DNA from 2 places in the Enterobacter sp. SCRI0065 genome. Region 1 is predicted to be linked to the other one. Evidence: predicted binding sites of a transcription regulator. Region 1 holds the regulator's gene; the other holds the start of a gene.
The links. Region 1 encodes PurR, which represses purine synthesis genes. Its sites were predicted from a motif close to CANGCAAACGTTTGCNTG; they were not measured.
Positions count from the first base shown of each region.

Region 1 (7,397 bases):
TAGCATTTGTTGTCCCTGCCATTTTTGCAGCGCCGCGCGACAGCCATAGCCACCCACCAAAAAAGCGATGGTTTGCGGAACGTAGCTCAGACCAATAACCGCAGGGCTGTAGCCCATATCGTGCAAGATAAACGGTGAACCGGTGAGCCAGGCAAAGAAGCTCGCTGAGCAGGCGGCATAAATCAGCACATTACCGCGATAGTCGCGTGAGCGCAGCAGCGACATAAAGGTGACGCGCGATTCCTCGGGGTCGGCGACTTTCGGCTGAGCCGGTTTTAGCGAGAACGCCGGAATCATCAAGATCAGGGTAATAATAAACAGCGTGGCGAAGATCGCCTGCCAGTCAAAGTGGACCAGGATCCAGCTGCCCAGCAGCGGCGCAAGGGCGGGTGAAAGGCCAACCAGCGGCATGATGGTGGCAAAGATTCGGTTCACGCGCGAAGCCGGATAGTAATCGGTTACCAGCGCCTGCCAGGTCACTGCGGCTGCGCATACGCCAAAGGCCTGAATGAAGCGCAGCACCAGCAGCCAGGTTGCGTCACGGACCCACAACATGCCTAAACTGCTCAGGGCAAAAATGGTCAGACCCAGCAGCAAAATTGGCTTTCGGCCATAGCGATCGGAGAGCGGCCCCCACAGAAGTTGGGCAAACGCAAAGCCTGCCAGGAACAAGCTCAGGCTGGCACTAATGGCAGCGGCAGGCGTCTGTAAATCTGCCTGCATCGCTGCGAAGGCGGGGAGGTACATATCGGTCGCTAAAAAGCCCAGCACGCTTAAGCCAGCGAGCCAGACCATAAATCCTTTTCCAGGTTGCATTATTTTTTTCCTAATCAGGGCAGGTGTTCTTTGGCGCAGAGTGTAGGGAGTGCAATCCCCCTTGTGAAACGCTAATATTTGTCTGGTGCATTCAAAATATTTGTAGGCAGAAAATGTGGTCTGAATATTCCCTTGAAGTGGTCGATGCCGTCGCGCGTAACGGCAGCTTTAGCAGTGCGGCGCAGGAGTTGCATCGCGTCCCGTCAGCGATCAGTTATACCGTGCGCCAGCTTGAGGAATGGCTGGCGGTGACACTGTTTGAACGACGTCATCGCGATGTCGTTCTGACGCCTGCCGGGGCATGGTTTTTAAAGGAAGGCCGATCTGTTATCAAAAAAATGATGATCACCCGTGAGCAGTGCCAGCAGATTGCCAACGGCTGGCGCGGGCATCTTTCTATTGCTGTGGATAATATTGTTAAGCCTGAACGTACCCGACAGATGATTGTCGATTTCTATCGGCATTTCTCAGACGTGGAGCTGCGTGTTTCCCAGGAAGTTTTTAACGGGGTGTGGGATGCGCTATCGGATGGGCGAGTCGAAATGGCCATCGGGGCGACCCAGGCCATCCCCGTCGGGGGACGTTATACGTTTCGCGATATGGGCACGTTGAGCTGGACCTGCGTAGTGGCGAGCCACCATCCTTTGGCCACGATGGCTGGGCCATTGAGCGACGATACGTTGCGCAACTGGCCTTCGCTGGTGCTTGAGGATACCTCCCGCTCACTGCCAAAGCGTATCACCTGGCTGCTGGACAATCAGCGACGCGTCGTTGCGCCTGACTGGGAGTCATCGGCAACCTGCCTCTCAGCGGGATTGTGCGTGGGTATGGTGCCTGTACATTTTGCCCAACCGCGAATAGACAACGGACAATGGGTGGCGTTGACGCTGGAGAACCCCTTCCCGGATGCGGCGTGTTGCCTGACCTGGCAGCAAAACGACATGTCGCCTGCGCTCGCCTGGCTGCTGGATTATCTGGGGGATAGTGAAACGCTAAACAAGGAATGGCTGCGGGAGCCGGAATAACCGGCCCCGCAGAAAAGATTAGCGGCGGTAGTCGCGGAATGGACCATCGGCGACCGAGCGGCGTTCAATCAGGCGCGGATGCACTTCGATGGACTGCGACTCTTCGCGTTTGCTGACGATTCTGTCCATCAACATATTGAACGCCGTTTCACCCAGCGAATCTTTTGGCTGATGAATGGTGGTCAACGCCGGGGTAAAGAAACGAGCGTTGCGCACGTTATCATACCCGATCACTGAAATATCCTGCGGCACACGCAGTCCCAGCTCGTCAGCGGCGCAAAGCGCACCCATCGCCATGATATCGCCGCCGCAGAATACGGCAGTAGGGCGATGCGGTTGGGAGACGATTTGCTGCATGGCGCGATAACCCGATTCTGGTTCAAAATCGCCCTGAACGATCCAGTTTTCTGGAACGGCGATCAATGCTTCTTCCATCGCCTTCATGAAGCCCGCCAGACGACCGGCACCGGTGTTGCGCTCAAGCGGACCCGGAATAACGCCGATTTCGCGATGGCCGCGTTCAATCAGGTAGCGACCCGCCATATATCCGCCTTCAAAAGCGTTGTCGTTGACGGAATCGGTGAAATCAGCGCGCGTATCACCCCAGTCCATGACGACCATCGGGATATGACGGTACTCTTCGAGCATCGAGAGTACGGATTCAGGATATTCGGAACACATAACCAGCAAACCGTCTACGCGTTTTTGCGCCATCATGGACAAGTAAGCCCGTTGTTTTTCCTGACTATTCCAGGCATTACCCAGAATCAAGGTATAGCCCTTCTGGAAGCAGTTTTTCTCTACTGCTTCGATTATCTCGGCAAAATAGGCCGCTTCGCTACTGGTCGCCAGCAAACCAATTGATTTGGTGTGGTTGACCTTAAGGCTGCGCGCCACGGCGCTAGGAGAGTAGTGCAGCTCTTTAATCGCTGCCCAAACGGCGTTGCGCGTCTCTTCTGCTACAAAACGAGTTTTGTTAATTACATGTGATACGGTTGTAGTGGAAACGTTTGCGCGTTTCGCTACATCTTTAATCGTTGCCATTAGCTGTCACTCCAGACCATATCCTAAGCTCCTGAAAAATTGAGAGGTAAACGTTTGCCTTCTCTCACCCTTATCTCGCAAAGTGAATTGCGATACGCCGGGAAAACGACACAGGACGTCAGGAGGGGGTCAGTGGCCGGTACGCTTATAAATTTAGCGTGGAATTTTGTCTTATCTTGATGAAAAGGGGAAGCGTAAAAACACTTATCAGTCTAAATCCAGGAAGATTTTTGGGATAAACTGTGTAAAAATGAGCAAGCTCACTTTTCATGTGGGGATTAAAAGGAGAAAAATTGATGAATACCGATCTTAAGTTTTCGCTAACCACCACTTTCATCGTGCTGGCTTTGATTGTTGCGGCAAGCTTTACGGCAATACTGCACTGATTCAAACGGGGGAGAGCGTTCTCCCTCGCTTTCTCCCCGCCATTGTTACTCCCTCTGCAATAATCTTTTGCTATTTTGTTAACTTCTTATTTTTTGTGATTGATGTCATGCTTTCGGCATATTTGTTCTGTGTCGCGTAAAGACACGGCATCCGGAGTTAATGAATGAAAATCAACTTTCCTCTGTTGTCCCTGGCGATTGGCGCTTTTGGCATCGGCACCACTGAATTTTCCCCTATGGGACTGCTGCCGGTAATTGCCAAAGGTGTGGATGTTTCTATTCCTGCCGCGGGTATGCTTATCAGCGCTTATGCCATTGGCGTAATGATTGGTGCGCCATTGATGACGCTGCTGCTTTCGCATCGTGGGCGTCGCAACGCGCTGATCTTCTTGATGGCTATTTTCACGCTGGGAAATGTGCTCTCTGCGCTCTCACCGGACTACACCACGCTGATGCTGTCGCGCATTTTGACCAGCCTGAACCATGGTGCATTCTTTGGTCTGGGTTCGGTCGTGGCCGCAAGCGTGGTGCCTAAACATAAGCAGGCCAGTGCGGTCGCAACCATGTTTATGGGCCTGACGATCGCGAATATTGGTGGCGTGCCGGCAGCAACATGGATGGGTGAGACCATTGGCTGGCGAATGTCTTTCATGGCGACAGCCCTGCTGGGCGTGGTGGCGATGGTGGCACTGTTCTTCTCTCTGCCTAAAGGAGGAGCCGGTGAGCGTCCTGACGTGCGTAAAGAGCTGTCGGTTTTGCTTCGTCCTCAGGTGTTGTCCGCGTTGCTGACCACGGTACTGGGTGCGGGCGCCATGTTCACTCTGTACACCTACATCTCGCCTGTTCTGCATGACATTACGCATGCGACGCCGGCCTTTGTCACGGGAATGCTGGTGCTGATTGGCGTCGGTTTTTCAATTGGCAACTATTTGGGTGGCAAGCTGGCAGACCGTTCTGTTAGCGGTACGCTGAAAGGTTTTCTGACCTTGCTTATCGTCATCATGATCGCCATTCCTTGGCTGGCGCGAAATGAGTTTGGTGCTGCGATTGCGATGGTCATATGGGGCGCTGCGACGTTTGCCGTTGTCCCGCCATTACAGATGCGCGTGATGCGCGTAGCACACGAAGCGCCGGGGCTTTCTTCCTCAGTCAATATTGGGGCGTTTAACCTGGGTAATGCTTTGGGTGCAGCGGCGGGTGGCGCCGTGATTTCTGGCGGGCTGGGGTATAGCTTTGTGCCGGTGATGGGGGCGATTATCGCCGCACTCGGTTTACTGTTGGTTGTACTGTCCGGTCGTAAACAGCCGGAACCAGCCTGTGCGACGGAGTGATTAAAAAACGCAGAAGGGTTAACCTTCTGCGTGTCTTTTTATGCCGCGAAGTTTTTCGCCACAAATTCCCAGTTTACCAGAGCCCAGAAGTGCTCAAGGTAGTTAGGGCGTGCGTTACGGTAGTCGATGTAATAAGCGTGTTCCCACACATCAACGGTCATCAGCGGTGTAGCAGTGGTGGTGAGCGGGGTGCCCGCGTTTGAAGTCGAAACGATAGCCAGTTTGCCATCAGCTTCTTTCACCAGCCACGTCCAGCCAGAACCAAAGTTCTTAATCGCCGCGTCGGTAAACTTCGCTTTAAAATCAGCAAAGCTGCCAAATGCTGCGTTAATGGCTGTCGCCAGTTCGCCAGTGGGTTCGCCACCGGCATTTGGTGCCAGGCAGTGCCAGTAAAACGTATGGTTCCACACCTGAGCGGCGTTATTAAAAATGCCCGCCTCTGAAGTACGTACGATCTCTTCCAGCGTTTTGCCCTGGAAATCGGTGTCTTTGATCAGGTTGTTTAGATTAGTGACATACGTCTGATGATGTTTGCCGTAATGGTATTCCAGGGTCTCCGCCGAAATGTGCGGGGCCAGGGCGTCTTTTGCATACGGTAATGCAGGTAATTCGAACGACATTGCTTCTCTCCTTATTATATTTGGCGCATTAATAACCATATAAAATGCAAGGGTAGAGTAGCAAATTGAAAGGGCATGCAAAAGAGGAACTTACCCTGCCGACAGTGCGGCAGGGCAGGGATTAGCGAATGGTTTTAGGGGTCATCACGCGGCGGGCACCAACGTAATGGCGAACCCAGTAATCTTCGCTGAGAGAGGTAATCTGGATATCTTGTCCACTACGCGGGGACTGGATGAATTTTCCGTTGCCGACATAAACGCCAACGTGATCGGCAGTGCCGCGACCCTGCGTACGGAAGAAGACCAGATCGCCGCTTTCCAGCTCACCACGGTTGACTGAGGCGGCATCGCGCAAGTGGTACATTTCATTTGCGGTGCGAGGGATTCGGAATTTAACCAGATCTTTATAAGCGTAATAAACCAGACCGCTGCAATCAAAGCCGGTACGCGGTGATGTGCCACCCCAATGGTAAGGCTTGCCAATTTGGCCCATCAGTTTATTCATCGCTGTTTTTTGCGCTTTCTGCACGCGGACTTTATGCACTTCGGAAAGCTTCGCCGTTTTGCTGACCTTGAGGCAGTTTGATTTATGGCCTTTACGAACGGTGCATTTTTCTTTCAGAGTGCTAGAGGCGGTGTGCGATGTTTTACGAGTGGTTTTTGTAGCAGGTTTGCTGGATTTTTTTGAGACGGTTTGCTGCTTGTGAGTCGGTGTTTTTTTCTTTTCTTTCTTGCTGGCGCTTTTTTTCTTAGGTTCTGTGGTTTTCGCCAGATGAGATTTTTGTACAGCCGAATGCCGCGCCTGTTCGGAGGCGCTAGCCAACGGCGTGAATGAGAGTGTTGTAAACAGTAAAGCACAGAGCGTGATCGAGAATTTATTTATCCGCGCCACTGGGCAGTCCCCTGGTTGAAGCAGGCCATCAATAATACCTGCGTGTGATTTACAAAGCCTGTCGATTCTAATCTATCTAACGGCGAGAAGTTAAGACTCTTTTTCAATCTAAAATGGGGTTTCGCGAGCAAGTGCAAATAATTTCACCAAACTGAAGCGCTTTTGCTCACACGATAAACAAAACCACGGACAAAACAGGGCTAAGCTACATTAGCAATGCAACTTATGCCGACACGCGATAAAATAATAAGACGTAACGAAAATGTTATTTTCCGATATCAGTCTGAACCGCTACAATGTCAGACGATTGCCGTAACAGAAGTATAAGGAAGCAAAACATGAGCACTACTATAGAAAAAATCCAGCAACAGGTCGCTGAAAACCCGATTCTCCTGTACATGAAAGGTTCCCCGAAGCTGCCAAGCTGTGGCTTCTCTGCACAAGCGGTTCAGGCTCTCTCCGCATGCGGTGAGCGTTTTGCTTACGTTGATATCCTGCAGAACCCAGATATTCGTGCTGAAATGCCAAAATACGCCAACTGGCCGACCTTCCCACAACTGTGGGTTGACGGTGAACTGGTTGGCGGTTGCGACATTCTGATTGAAATGTATCAGCGCGGTGAACTGCAGCAGTTGATCAAAGAAACCGCTGCAAAGTATAAATCTGAAGAGCCAGACGCTGAATAAGTGCTTTGCCTCAGACAAAAAAAGCGACCAGTATCTGGTCGCTTTTTTTATTCCTCGCTCTCGCCAATGGGCAGCGGCCAACCACCCAGTCGCTTCCAGCGGTTAACAATTTCACAGAATAATTCCGCGGTGCGTTCAGTATCGTACAGCGCCGAGTGGGCTTGCGTACCATCAAATTCTATACCGGCAGTGATGCAGGCTTTTGACAATACCGTTTGTCCCAGTGCCAGTCCGCTTAATGCCGCAGTATCAAAGGTGACGAAGGGGTGGAACGGATTGCGTTTCAGCGACGCGCGTTCTGACGCCGCCATCACAAAGCTGTGATCGAAGGTCGCATTATGGGCCACCATGATCGCGCGATTGCAATTGCTGTCCTTCATTCCTTTGCGCACCATTTTAAAGATGGCGTGCAGAGCGTCATATTCACTGACCGCGCCGCGCAGCGGGTTGTTCGGATCGATACCGTTAAAGGCAAGCGCTTCAGGTTGAAGATTGGCACCTTCAAAAGGGTCAACATGGAAATGCAGCGTGGTGTCCGGTGTAAGCCAGCCCTGTTCATCCATTTTCAGCGTGATGGCGGCAATCTCAAGCAGCGCA
Region 1 covers NZ_JCBAJB010000001.1:1,094,813-1,102,209, forward strand. Annotated here, with positions in the region: gene punC (purine nucleoside transporter PunC) at 1-816, opposite strand, end outside; gene punR (DNA-binding transcriptional activator PunR) at 930-1,841, shown strand; gene purR (HTH-type transcriptional repressor PurR) at 1,860-2,885, opposite strand; gene cydH (cytochrome bd-I oxidase subunit CydH) at 3,182-3,271, shown strand; gene AC6EMZ_RS05370 (MFS transporter) at 3,436-4,602, shown strand; gene sodB (superoxide dismutase [Fe]) at 4,641-5,222, opposite strand; gene AC6EMZ_RS05380 (C40 family peptidase) at 5,344-6,114, opposite strand; gene grxD (monothiol glutaredoxin 4) at 6,453-6,800, shown strand; gene rnt (ribonuclease T) at 6,848-7,397, opposite strand, start outside.

Region 2 (7,397 bases), on a different contig from region 1:
CGTCGGGCTGGTACACGGCCGCATGAAGCCTGCTGAAAAACAGGCGGTGATGCAGTCCTTCAAGCAGGGCGAGCTGCATCTGCTGGTCGCCACCACGGTAATTGAAGTGGGCGTAGACGTTCCTAATGCCAGCCTGATGATTATCGAAAACCCAGAACGATTGGGTCTTGCGCAACTCCACCAGCTGCGCGGCCGCGTCGGACGTGGATCGGTGGCCTCCCACTGCGTGCTGCTGTTTAAATCCCCGCTTTCCAAAACCGCACAAATGCGTTTGCAGGTACTGCGCGACAGCAACGACGGCTTTGTCATTGCACAAAAAGATTTGGAGATTCGTGGGCCGGGCGAGCTGCTGGGCACGCGACAAACGGGGAATGCCGAGTTCAAAGTGGCCGACTTAATGCGCGATCAGGCCATGATCCCCGAAGTTCAACGCCTTGCCCGCCACATTCATGAACGCTACCCAGAACAGGCAACAGCGTTAATTGAACGCTGGATGCCGGAAACCGAACGCTATTCCAACGCCTGATCCTCAGGCAAAGATTGGCAACATCAAATAGAGTTTAATCACCAGCGCATTGACGATGTCGATGAAGAACGCGCCAACCATCGGCACCACCAGAAACGCGATATGTGAAGGACCAAAACGCTCGGTAATAGCCTGCATATTCGCGATAGCCGTTGGAGTTGCCCCCAGACCAAAACCGCAATGCCCCGCTGCCAGCACCGCCGCATCGTAATCTTTTCCCATCACACGCCAGGTCACAAAGATCGCATAAAAAGCCATAAACAGCGTCTGCACGGCAAGAATCGCGAGGATAGGGAGTGCGAGCGAAGCCAGTTCCCATAGCTTAAGGCTCATCAACGCCATCGCTAAAAAGAGCGACAGGCACACGTTACCCATTACCGACACCGCGCGCTCAAAGACGCGATAGAAACCCGCCATCGACAGACCGTTGCTCAGCACAACGCCCACGAAGAGTACGCTGACAAACGTCGGCAGTTCGAACGGTGTTCCTGCCAGCCACTGCGCCAAAACCTTACCCACCGTCAGGCAAATGGCAATTAGAGCGATGGATTCAATAAGCACCAGTGAGGAGATGGTGCGCTCAGCGTCCGGTTTCTCAAACGTCGTCGGCGCCTTTTTATCGTCAGGGATCCCTTCCGGTGTGGATGAACGTTTCACCAGATAGCGGGCGACAGGTCCACCAAGCAGCCCGCCCAGCACCAGGCCAAAAGTCGCGCAGGCCATCGCCACTTCCGTGGCGCTCTCGAACCCATAGCGCTCTTCAAAAATCTTGCTCCAGGCCGCGCCCGTTCCATGACCACCCAGCAGAGTAATGGAGCCTGCCAACAGGCCCATCAGCGGATCCAGACCAAGGAGATACGACATGCCGATACCAATCGCGTTTTGCATTACCAGCAGCCCAATCACCACCGCCAGGAAAACGCCCAGTACCTTTCCCCCTGCCCGCAGGCTTGCCAGGTTAGCATTGAGGCCAATCGTCGCAAAGAAGGCCAGCATCAGCGGATCCCTTAGAGACATATCAAAATCGAACTCCAGGTCGATGCTCTTTTTCAGCACCAGCAGTGCCAGCGCCACCACCAGACCGCCCGCGACAGGCTCCGGAATGGTGTATTTCTTCAGGAGCGAGACGCCGTTGACCAGCTTGCGCCCCAGCAAAAGGACAAGCGTTGCGGCAACGAGTGTGGATAACGTATCGAGATAAATCATGCATGGCTCCTTATTACGTACGTTGACGTATTCGCCTGGGCTAATGGCGCTCTCCATGAGCTAAGGACAATAAGTCTAATAAACGTCTCGATCTGGTTATAGTCAACGTCATCAACTAAGAGCGGATTATCTGAATTATTTTCACTGGCAATCGTTTGCTTTTACCATCTGGTCAGATAAAATGCCCGCTTTTCCACCGTGGGATAGCAGCCGATGTCCGTTAACGCCATAGAGTCTCCAGATGCGCAACCGATTGCGCAGGTTCAGCATAATAGTGAATTGATTTATCGCCTTGAAGACCGACCGCCTCTGGCGCAGACGGTATTCGCTGCATCTCAGCACCTGCTGGCGATGTTTGTTGCGGTGATCACTCCAGCCCTGCTGATCTGCCAGGCGCTCGGCTTACCTGCGCAGGATACCCAGCACATCATCAGCATGTCGCTGTTCGCTTCCGGTGTCGCCTCTATAATTCAAATCAAAGCGTGGGGTCCGGTCGGTTCAGGTTTGCTGTCGATTCAGGGCACCAGCTTTAACTTTGTGGCACCGCTTATTATGGGCGGAACGGCGCTGAAAACCGGCGGGGCGGATGTCCCGACGATGATGGCGGCACTGTTCGGCACGTTGATGTTGGCAAGCTGCACCGAAATGGTTATCTCTCGCGTGCTGCACCTGGCGCGCCGGGTGATTACGCCGCTGGTCTCAGGCGTAGTGGTGATGATTATCGGCCTGTCGCTGATTCAGGTTGGCCTGACCTCCATCGGTGGCGGCTATGCGGCAATGAGCGATAACACCTTTGGCGCACCGAAAAACCTGCTGCTGGCAGGCGTGGTGCTGGCGATCATTATTCTGCTTAACCGTCAGCGCAACCCTTACCTGCGTGTAGCCTCACTGGTGATTGCGATGGCAGCCGGCTACCTGATGGCCTGGACGCTGGGCATGCTGCCGGAGAATACCGCGCCGACCAACAGCCCGCTGATCATGGTTCCTACACCGCTGTATTACGGCTTAGGCATTGACTGGAACCTGCTGTTGCCGCTGATGCTGGTCTTTATGATCACCTCGCTCGAAACCATCGGCGATATCACCGCCACCTCTGACGTGTCTGAACAGCCGGTCTCTGGCCCGATATATATGAAGCGTCTGAAGGGCGGTGTGCTGGCAAACGGTCTGAATTCGTTTGTCTCCGCGGTGTTCAACACCTTCCCGAACTCCTGTTTCGGACAGAACAACGGCGTGATTCAGTTGACTGGCGTTGCCAGCCGCTACGTAGGTTTTGTGGTGGCGCTGATGCTGATCGTGCTGGGCTTGTTCCCGGCGGTCAGCGGCTTTGTGCAGCATATTCCTGAGCCGGTGCTCGGCGGCGCTACGCTTGTGATGTTTGGTACCATCGCGGCATCCGGCGTGCGTATCGTCTCTCGCGAGCCCCTGAACCGCCGCGCGATCATGATCATCGCACTGTCACTGGCCGTGGGTCTGGGCGTATCACAGCAGCCGTTGATTTTGCAGTTTGCCCCTGACTGGGTGAAAAATCTGCTCTCCTCCGGCATCGCCGCTGGCGGTATCACGGCTATTGTTCTGAACCTCGTTTTCCCGCCTGAAAAGAACTGATTCACCTTCACGGCAGGCAATCAATGCCTGCCGTGACATCTAAATACACCATTCCCGCCTTGAGCATTGCGCATAAATCGTGCATAACTCCTTTATGTGCGTTTGACGGGATGGAAGACCATGAAATTTATTGGAAAGCTGCTCATCTGGATTTTGATTGCGGTACTTATCGCAATCCTGGCATTTTATATCCTTATTCAGACGCGCTGGGGTGCGGCGCAGGTCAGCAGCTGGATCACGGTCAACACCGATTACGAACTCAACTTTGACCTGATGGATCATCGTTTTTCATCGCCTTCCCACATCCTTCTTGAGAACGTTACTTTTGGTCGAGACGGCCAGCCAGCCACGCTCGTCGCCAAAAAGGTGGATATTGGCCTGAGCAGCCGCCAGATAACCGACCCGCTGCATATGGACACCATCACCCTGGTCGACGGTACGCTTAACCTCTCGCCGCAAACCGCACCGTTGCCCTTCCAGGCCGACCGCCTGCAGTTGAATAACATGGCATTTAATAGTCCCAATACTGAGTGGGATCTGAGCGCGCAAAAAGTGACCGGCGGCGTAAGCCCCTGGCAGCCCGAAGCAGGAAACGTACTCGGCAAAAAAGCGCAGATTCAAATGAGCGCCGGATCGCTAACGCTGAACGGTGTTCCCGCCAGCAACGTGCTCATTCAGGGTGAACTCAACGGCAAAGAAGTGGTGCTGAGCACCATCGGCGCGGACATGGCACGCGGCTCCCTCACCGGCAATGCACGACGCAATGCCGATGGTGGTTGGGTTATCGACAACATGCGCCTGAACGATATCCGTCTACAAAGCGACAAATCGCTGGCCGATTTCTTCGCACCGATCACCACGCTGCCTTCCCTGCAAATTGGTCGGCTGGACGTGACCGATGCGCGTCTGCAAGGCCCGGACTGGGCGGTGACCGATCTTGATTTAAGCCTGCGCAGCCTGACGCTGAGCAAAGGCGACTGGCAGAGCCAGGACGGACGGTTATCCATGAACGCGAGCGAGTTTATCTACGGCTCCTTGCACCTTTTCGACCCTATCTTCAACGCTGAGTTTGCCCCGCAGGGGATCGCGCTGCGCCAGTTCACCTCCCGTTGGGAAGGTGGGATGCTGCGCACGTCGGGTAACTGGCTGCGTAACGGCAAAGCGCTGGTGCTGGACGATGTCGCCGTTGCCGGGTTGGAATACACCTTACCGGAAAACTGGAAAACGCTGTGGATGGATCAACTCCCCGAATGGCTCAATGGCGTCACGCTGAAGAAATTCGGCCTGAGCCGCAACCTGGTGATCGATATCGACCCGACCTTCCCGTGGCAAATCACCTCACTGGACGGTTACGGTGCAAACCTTCAGCTTGCGAAAGACCGCCAGTGGGGCGTATGGGGCGGCAACGCAACGCTTAACGGCGCGGCAGCCACGTTCAACCGCGTGGACGTCCGCCGCCCGTCGATGGCGATTGCGGCAAACGCCTCGACGGTGAATGTGACGGAACTCAGCGCGTTTACCGAGAAGGGGATTCTGGAAGCCACAGCGACCGTATCGCAGCTGCCGCAGCGCCAGACTACCGTCAGCCTGACCGGGCGCGGCGTACCGCTTAACGTGCTACAGCAGTGGGGATGGCCCACGCTATCAATTTCTGGGGACGGCAATATTCAGCTCACCGCCAGCGGCAGCGTGCAGGAAAACGCCCCCCTAAAACCGACGGTAAACGGAAAGTTAAGTGCGGTGAATATGGATAAGCAGCAGGTACAGCAGACAATGACAGGGGGAGTGGTGTCGGTACCCTCACCCCTGCCCTCTCCCTAAAAGGGAGAGGGAGAAAACCATGAGCAAATACTTAGGGTTAGGGTGAGGGGAATCAGAGCTGGATGACCACCTCTTTCCCTTCCGCTTTCACCACCGCGCCCCACTCGCTGCCAGCATGTGAACCGCCTTTCACGCTATTCAGCGTCTGCACATTGCGCAAGCAAAGCGTCCAGTTTCGCGCTTCGCCCTCGCCTTTCACCGTGACAATATCGCCACTGCGCGTTGCCTTCAGCGTAAACGCGACCGTACCGTTGTCCGCAGGCACTTCGCAGACCGCCGTGCGGCCTTCGTCCAGGTTAAACAGCTGGAATGCCGTACCCTCGTTCCACGCATAGTCCGGTTTCTGGCTGTTGTTACCGAGCGCCAGCAGGGTGTTATCACGCACGTATACCGGCAGGCTCTGGAAGTCATGCTGCTGCTTATGCCAGCGACTGCCCTGCACTTCGTCGTTATGCCACAGATGCGTCCAGCGTCCTTCTGGCAGATAAAACTGCACGTCGCCCGCTTCGCTAAACACTGGCGCGACCATCATGGCATCGCCCAGCATGTACTGACGGTCGAGGTAATCGCACGCCGGATCGTCCGGGAACTCCAGCATCATGGCGCGCAGCATCGGCGTACCGAATTCGCGGGCCAGCGCAGCCTGACGATACAGATATGGCATCAACCGGCATTTCAGCTGGGTGAAGTAACGCACCACGTCGCAGGATTCGTCGTCGTACGCCCACGGTACACGATAGGATTTGCTGCCGTGCAGGCGGCTATGGCTTGAGAACAGCCCGAACGCGCACCAGCGTTTGTAGACATCCGCTGGCGCGGTGTTTTCGAACCCGCCGATATCGTGGCTCCAGAAGCCAAAGCCGGACAGGCCAATCGACAGCCCGCCGCGCAGGCTTTCCGCCATGGATTCGTAGTTGGCGTAGCAGTCGCCGCCCCAGTGCACCGGGAACTTCTGCGCACCGACGGACGCCGAACGGGCAAACAACACCGCTTCTTCTTCGCCCACCGTCTCTTTCATCACGTCCCACACCAGCTCGTTATAGATGTACGCGTAATGATTGTGCATCTTCTGCGGATCCGAACCGTCATGCCACACCGCATCCGTCGGGATGCGTTCGCCGAAGTCGGTTTTGAAGCAATCCACACCGATATCCACCAGGCCTTTCAGCTTGTCGGCGTACCACTTACAGGCATCGGGATTGGTGAAGTCATAAATCGCCAGTCCCGGCTGCCATTTATCCCACTGCCACACCGACCCATCCGGACGCTTCAGCAGGTAGCCTTTTTCTTTTAGCTCGTTGAATACCGGCGATTTCTGGCCGATATACGGGTTGATCCACACGCAGACCTTCAGCCCTTTGTCCTTCAGGCGGCGAATCATCCCTTCCGGATCCGGGAAGGTGACCGGATCCCACTCAAAGTCGCACCACTGGAAGGCCTTCATCCAGAAGCAGTCGAAGTGGAAGACATGCAGCGGCAGGTCGCGCTCGGCCATGCCGTCGATAAAGCTGTTTACCGTCGCTTCGTCGTAGTTGGTGGTGAACGAGGTGGTGAGCCACAGGCCGAACGACCACGCAGGTGGCAGCGCCGGGCGGCCGGTGAACCGTGTATAACGATTCAAAACATCCTTCGGCGTCGGACCGTCGATCACAAAATATTCCAGATACTCGCCTTCGACGCTAAATTGCACCTTAGAGACTTTCTCGGAACCGACTTCAAAAGAGACGTTCTCTGGATGATTCACCAGCACGCCGTAGCCGCGGTTGGTCAGGTAGAACGGGATATTTTTATACGACTGTTCAGTGCTGGTGCCGCCGTCGCGGTTCCAGGTTTCAACCGTCTGGCCGTTGCGCACCAGCGCGGTAAAGCGCTCGCCCAGTCCATAAACGGTTTCGCCCACGCCCAAATCCAGGCGTTCAAACACATAGTTGCGATCGGCATTACCATCCTGCACGTAGCCATTGTTCTTCAACTGGCTGCCGGTAATGCGCTGCCCGTCGCGCAGGAAATCCAGCGCCCAGAACTCACCTTTGGTGACGCGCACGCTGATGTTGCCGCTTTTCAGCTCGGCAAACTCCGCGTTGTTTTCGATCTGGACGTTCACGTCTTTCAGGACATTCAGCGGATAGTGCGGGCCGTTATTCAGCGCACCCTGGAAGTGCTCGATACGCACGCCAACAATCCCTTCCTGCGGAGCAAACAGGCGCACCGTAAACATCAAGGTGTCCAGCTGCCA
Region 2 covers NZ_JCBAJB010000008.1:122,825-130,221, reverse strand. Annotated here, with positions in the region: gene recG (ATP-dependent DNA helicase RecG) at 1-526, shown strand, start outside; gene gltS (sodium/glutamate symporter) at 530-1,732, opposite strand; gene AC6EMZ_RS18955 (nucleobase:cation symporter-2 family protein) at 1,946-3,340, shown strand; gene AC6EMZ_RS18950 (AsmA family protein) at 3,461-5,161, shown strand; gene yicI (alpha-xylosidase) at 5,214-7,397, opposite strand, start outside.
Region 2: AC6EMZ_RS18955 (nucleobase:cation symporter-2 family protein) is a predicted target of PurR. The motif match lies at 1,877-1,894, and genes of this name have one in related genera.